Regions from separate parts of the Dechloromonas aromatica RCB genome, predicted to be linked through region 1. Evidence: predicted binding sites of a transcription regulator. Region 1 holds the regulator's gene; the other holds the start of a gene.
What was found. The regulator FNR, encoded in region 1, switches genes on or off when oxygen is low (the NO sensors DNR and NnrR bind a similar motif). The targets are predictions, from matches to a motif close to TTGANCTAGNTCAA.
Positions count from the first base shown of each region.

Region 2: the regulator FNR is predicted to act here: its motif matches at 1,332-1,345, upstream of nirJ (heme d1 biosynthesis radical SAM protein NirJ).

Region 1 covers NC_007298.1:1,146,746-1,150,161, reverse strand. The annotation lists gene hemN (oxygen-independent coproporphyrinogen III oxidase) at 1-897, opposite strand, end outside; gene fnr (fumarate/nitrate reduction transcriptional regulator Fnr) at 983-1,726, shown strand; gene DARO_RS05440 (DUF302 domain-containing protein) at 1,731-2,168, opposite strand; gene DARO_RS05435 (porin) at 2,274-3,416, opposite strand, start outside.
Region 2 covers NC_007298.1:3,508,816-3,512,231, reverse strand. The annotation lists gene DARO_RS16680 (cyanophycin metabolism-associated ABC transporter) at 1-1,274, opposite strand, end outside; gene nirJ (heme d1 biosynthesis radical SAM protein NirJ) at 1,401-2,540, shown strand; gene DARO_RS16670 (cytochrome D1 domain-containing protein) at 2,537-3,416, shown strand, end outside.

The DNA.
Region 1 (3,416 bases):
GTGGTCCATGCCGATGAAGACATAACCCGCATCGGTCAGTTTCTTGATCGCCAGCGCCAGAATCTGCAGCTTGGTATCGGCTGAGGGCAGATCACCTTCGTTGATCCGGCGCTGCGGCTTGAACATGCTGGGCATGTGCGCATAGTTGTAGATCGACAGACGGTCAGGATCCATCGCCAGAACGCGCTCCAGCGTCCGGTTGAACCCCATCACCGTCTGATGCGGCAGACCGTAGATCAGGTCGACAGAAACTGACTTGAAGCCGTTGGCCCGCGCATCACGGATGACGCTGTAGGTTTCTTCCTCGCTCTGAACGCGATTGACGGCAACTTGTACCTTTTCGTCGAAATCCTGAACGCCGACGCTCATGCGGTTGAAACCCAGCTCACCCAGCAGAGCGACCGTGGCCGTATCCACCTTGCGGGGGTCGACTTCAATCGAATATTCGCCGCCATCGAGCAACTTGAAGTGCTTGCGGGTTTCGCCCATCAACTGGCGCATTTCGCTGTGCGACAGGAAGGTCGGCGTACCGCCACCCCAATGCAACTGGATGACCTCGTGCTCACCGTCGCGGCCTTCCAGTGCCGCCGCCTGAATCTCGAGTTCCTTGGCCAGATATTTCAGGTATTTGGCGCTGCGCCCATGATCCTTGGTGATGATCTTGTTACAGGCGCAGTAATAGCAAATAGTGTTACAGAAAGGGATGTGGAAGTATAATGAGAGCGGTCGGCTGATCCCGCCAATATTGCGCTTTCCGAGCCACAGCTTGGCAGCCTCCGAGTCGAAAGCCTCAACAAAGCGATCAGCCGTTGGATAGGACGTGTAGCGCGGGCCGTTGACGTCGAAGCGGCGAATGATCTGCGGATCGAAGACGAGGTTTTCTGTTGCGAAGTTCATTAGGCAAGCCATTAAAATTTGTTCGAATTATGTTCGGATGGCATGCTTTTGCGGTTGACTTGGATCAAGCTAACGCAGGTTGCCAATGGCACAAACACACCCATTAAATCAGGAAATCTCGCTATCTGTCATCAAGACAGCCTGCTCCAATTGCAACCTGCGCGAACTATGCCTGCCATTTGGGCTCAGCATTGAAGAACTGGAGCGCCTCGACGACCTGGTTTCGACTCGTCGCCGCATAAAACGCGGCGACCATCTTTACCGCGCCGGTGAAGGCTTTGACGCGATTTACGCTATCCGCAGCGGTTTTTTCAAGACCGATGTGCTGCTTGAAGATGGCCGTGACCAGGTCACTGGTTTCCAGATGGCTGGCGAGCTGCTCGGGCTGGATGGTATCAGCACCGAATACCACACCTGCAATGCCATCGCGCTCGAAGACAGCGAAATTTGTTCGATTCCGTTCTCGCGACTGGAAGGCCTGTCGCGCGAAATCCACACGCTGCAACACCACTTCCACAAGGTCATGAGTCGGGAAATCGTTCGCGATCATGGTGTGATGATGCTGCTCGGCACCATGCGCGCCGAGGAGCGACTGGCCGCTTTCCTGCTCAATCTGTCGCAACGCTTCACGGCGCGCGGCTTCTCGCATGCCGAGTTCTACCTGCGCATGACCCGCGAGGAAATCGGTAGCTATCTCGGACTGAAGCTGGAAACCGTCTCCCGTGCCTTCTCGAAATTTCAGGAAGAAGGCCACATCGCCGTTCAGCAGAAACACATCCGGATTTTGAACGTCAATGGGCTGAAGGCCCTGATGAGCCACCGCAGCTGACGCTTTACCAACGCAGTCTTGCCAGTTCTGCGGCCCGTTCGACCAGCCTGAACAGCAGCGCCTCGGCTTTGATGCGGGCCGGTGTCGCGCCCCCTGTCGAGCGGTAGACCATGGTCACTCGACCAGGCTCGGCTGCCGTCACATAGATGGCGACCGACAAGGGACAAAAAGCAATCTGACCAGGATCTTCAACCACCATCTGCCAGGCTAATCCGGCACTGCAGAACTGGACAATCTCGGCCTCGACCAACGGATTCATCTCCGCCTCTAGTGCGCCGGCTGTTCGATCAAGCATCCGGCCAAACGGAATAACCGCCCCGACAATCAGCCCCTCTGCCTCCACCGCCTCGACAAGCGCCTCGTGGGTTGAGCGAAAATCGCCAGCCTCGACCACCCTGGAAACAACCCCGTCGGCAGCATGACTACAGTCGATCCGGGCCAATAAAAATATAAGCAGCAGCAATGAAAAAAAACAGGACACCCCGGAGGGTGTCCTGAACAGATGCGAGGAAAACATCTGACGCAAGAAATACGGGAGCTGTGGCGATCAGAAGAAGATCAGGCCGCCAAACGAAAGGGTACGGTTCTTGTTGTCGTAATTGGTATCGGCAACGTTGGTGATCTTCTCCTGGTTGTACTCACCGACCAGCGTGATGTACTTGTTCAGCGAGTGATAGACGCCCAGCGTGACTGCACGGTTCTTGATCTGGTTATCCGGTGTGGCACGCAGGACACCGTTGATCGTCCGGGTGTTGTCCAGCGTGTAACCATCCTTGTCCTTGTTCTCGCCGAAATTGATACCGACCTTGGTCGCACCGAACTTGTAGGTACCCTGCAGGAAATAACCCTGCGAATCGGTCTTGTTGCCAGCGCCATTGCTGCCGCCCAGGAATTGGGCGCCAATGGTCGACAGACCCAGACCGTTACCCTTGAAGCCGTAGGCAACCGCTTCGAAGTCGCCGAACCCGGCCTTGGCGCCGATTTCATAGCCCGTAGCGGTGAAGGACTTGGTCGCGCAAGGATCAACCGAACAGCTGGTCGACTGGGTCACCAGGCCGCCCCAGACCTTGCCCGGCACCTTGCCCTTCCAGTCGTAATCAATCTTGGCCTGGAAGCCCGGCGCCTTGGTTTCGTTACCAGCGAAGCTGCTCGGCTGGAAGATGCCGGCCGCGCCCTGCAGACCGCCTACCGACGGTGTCGTGTAAGTAATCTGTGGCTGGAAGCCGGTATACATGTAGCCGTGACCGATCATGCCGAAGGTGGTGTTGTACGGGATGCCGGCATTGCTGGTACCACCGACGCCAAGCAGGGTCATGTCGGAGAGGATGATGTTCTGGCCGAACAAGCCGATGTCACGACCGAATTTCAGCGTCCCCCAGCTGTTGTTGCCGAACTGGAAATAAACGTTGCGGGTATCGATCTGGCTGTATGGATTGGTGTTGCCGGCACCGCCGGCATTATTGCCGATCGGCAAACCGATCACGGTCGAGTTGTTGTTGATGCCGGGGGCAAAGCTGATGTGTGCCTTGATGTCCTGGCCGTTGGCCTGCGTGGTGGCGACAAAATTGATCCAGCCAGGCAACAGGCCATTGGTTAGCGCGCTGTTGTTGGTCGTGGTGGTACCGCCACCAGGGGCGCGATCGATCGTCTTGGCTTCGCGATTGACGTAGAAACCGTTGATGGTGCCGTT
Region 2 (3,416 bases), 2.1 Mb from region 1:
ACTTCGGTGAGCAGAGTGACGGTCGGCGTGAACAAGGACCAGGTCTTGTTCAGCTTGTCGTTCATCTGCAGGTTGTGTTCGTTGGCGGCGCGGAAACGTTCGCTTTCGCGCTTTTCCTGGGCAAAGGCCTTGACGACGCGAATGCCGGGAATGGTGTCGGCCAGCACGTTGGTCACTTCAGCCCAGACGCGGTCGATCTTCTCGAAGCCGGTACGCAGTTTTTCACGGACGAAGTGAATCATCCAGCCGATGATCGGCAGCGGCAGCAAGGTGACCAGGGCCAACCAGGGGTTGATGCTGAACAGGATGACGGCGGTCATCGTGATCATCAGCACGTCGGTGGCGAAATTGAGCAGGTCGAGCGATAGGAAGATGTTGATGCGGTCGGTTTCGTTGCCGATCCGCGCCATCAGGTCGCCGGTGCGCTTGCCGCCGAAATACTCCAGGGAGAGTCCCATCAGGTGTTCATAGGTGGTGGTGCGCAGGTCGCGGCCCATCCGTTCGGAAACCAGCGACAGGATGTAGGTGCGAATCCAGCCGAGCACCCAGGCCAGCATGGCGGCGCCGAACAGACCACCGAGATACATCGAGACCAGTGGCCAGTCGATCGGCTTGCCGTTCTGGAACGGGATCAGCACGTTGTCCATCAGCGGCATGGTCAGGTAGGGCGGGACCAGTTGGGCCGCGGTCGAGGCCAGCGTCAGCAGGAAGCCGGTGAGCAGTTGCCAGCGATAGGGGCGGGCGAAGCGCCAGAGGCGGAAAAGTGTCCAGGTGGACGGGGCGACGGTGGCTTCACGGTTGCAGATCGGGCACTCATCTTCACCCGGCGGCAACGGTGCCTTGCATTTTGGGCAGCAGTCTTCGGTGGTCCGCTGCACAGGTTGGCCGGACACGATGCTGTCGCGGTTCAGGTCAAATTCGCTGATGACGCGCAAGGCAGCCAGGTTCTTGGCCAGCGTGTAACGCCAGGTGGCCAGTTGGCCCTGTTCGTCGATCAGTTCGAGAGCGCCGACCCCGGCATGGTCGTGATGGTTCAGCGTCAGGCCGCCACGCAGTGGCCATTCCTGCCAGTCAGTCTCGCCCGCCGGCAGGGCAAGCAGGCGGCGATTGGTCACCAGGACCAGGCCGCTGGAAAATTTCAGGCGATTATCGAGGTCGATTTCCAGCCATGCCTGCGTTGTTTCGCCGGAGGTCAGCCTGGGCTCGATTGCGGCAGTCCAATGGCCGGGGAGCGCCAGCTCGGTGCTGGCTGAATTCAGTGGTTTCGCGCTCATCGTGGGAGTATACCGCAAGGGCGACGCCACGTACCTAGCCGCCCAATCTGGCCGTGATTGACGCAAGTCAAGGCATCGCGCGGCGTGCTGCCATTGAATGTCGCAGGACCCAACGTCAGGAAAATTATGTTTCGCATTTCACAATACATGCAGGAAATCGCCGAGCCAACGCCGCTTGGGCCAAAACGCAACCCGCCCGGTCCGGTGGTGATCTGGAACCTGATCCGGCGCTGCAATCTGACCTGCAAGCATTGCTATTCGATTTCCGCCGATACGAATTTCCCTGGCGAGTTGAGCACCGAGCAGGTTTTCACGGTGATGGATGACCTCAAGGGCTTCAAGGTGCCGGTGCTGATCCTCTCCGGCGGTGAGCCGCTGCTGCGACCAGATATCTACGACATCGCCAAGCGTGCCAAGGCCAAGGGGTTTTACGTTGGCCTGTCGTCAAACGGCACGCTGATTGACGAAAGCAACATCGGCAAGATCGCCGAGTGCGATTTCAACTACGTCGGCGTTTCGCTGGATGGCATTCGCGAAACGCACGACAAGTTCCGGCGTATGGATGGCGCTTTCGAGGCCTCGCTGAAAGGCATCCGCCTGTGTCGTGATCTGGGGCTGAAAATAGGCGTCCGCTTCACGATGACCCAGGACAACGCCCACGATCTGTCCGGTCTGCTCAAGCTGGTCGAGGACGAAGGCATCGACCGCTTCTATTTCTCACACCTCAATTACGCCGGGCGCGGCAACAAGAACCGCAAGGACGACGCCCAGCACAAGCTGACCCGCTGGGCGATGGACCTGTTGTTCGATACCTGCTGGGGTTACAACCAGCGCGGGTTGAACAAGGAATTCACGACCGGTAACAACGATGCCGACGGTGTCTATTTCCTGCACTGGGTGCGCCGGCGTTTCCCGGACAAGGCGGCGCATGTCGAAGCCAAACTGCGCCAGTGGGGCGGCAACTCGTCGGGCGTCAATGTCGCCAACATCGACAACCTCGGTAATGTGCATCCGGACACCATGTGGTGGCACCACAATCTGGGCAACGTCAAGGATCGGCCATTTTCGGAGATCTGGCCGGATACCTCGGATGAACTGATGGCCGGGTTGAAGCAGCACCCGCGGGCCGTCAAGGGGCGCTGTGGTACCTGTGCCTACCTGCAAATTTGCAACGGTAATACCCGCGTTCGTGCCCAGCAAATGACTGGCGATGCCTGGGCGGAAGATCCCGGTTGCTACCTTTCCGACGACGAGATTGCAGCATGAATTTACGCAGCATCGGGAAAATCCTGATCCCGGCCGGCTTTGCCGCCTATTTCCTGTTCGGTATGGCGCAACTGGCCGAAGCTGCCGATGTTGTCGCCAATTTCAAGCAGCATTGCGCCGCCTGCCATGGGGTAGATCGATTGGGTGGCATCGGCCCGGCGCTGTTGCCGGATAACCTGGCCCGGCTGCGCAAGCCGGAGGCCGAGAAGGTCATCCGCGAAGGCAGGCCTGCCACGCAGATGCTTGGTTTTGGCCAGCAACTGAATAACGAGGAAATTAAGGCGCTGGTTGAGTACGCCTACACGCCGATTACGCCGATGCCGGTTTGGGGCGAGAAGGAAATCAAAGCTTCGCGCATCGTCAATTTCGCCCCGGGCAGCCTGCCGGACAAACCGCAGTTCAAGGCCGACCCGTTGAACCTGTTCGTCGTTGTGGAATCGGGCGATCACCACGTGTCCATTCTCGATGGCGACAAGTTGGAGCCGATCTACCGTTTCCAGTCGCGCTTCGCCTTGCATGGCGGGCCGAAATTCACGCCGGATGGGCGCTACGTCTTCTTCGCCTCGCGCGATGGCTGGATCACCAAGTTCGATATGTGGAATTTGAAAGTGGTGGCCGAAGTCCGCGCCGGTATCAATACACGCAATGCGGCGGTTTCCGGTGATGGCAAGTGGGTGGCGGTGGCCAATTACCTGCCGCACAGCCTGGTCATTCTTGATGCCGAATTGAATATGGCCAAAATCCTGCCGGTGGCTGACAAGGACGGCAAGGTGAGCTCGCGCGTTTCGGCCGTCTACGATGCCTCGCCGCGTCAGAGCTTCGTCGCTGCGCTGAAGGACGTCAAGGAGGTCTGGGAGATCTCGTATAACCCGAAGG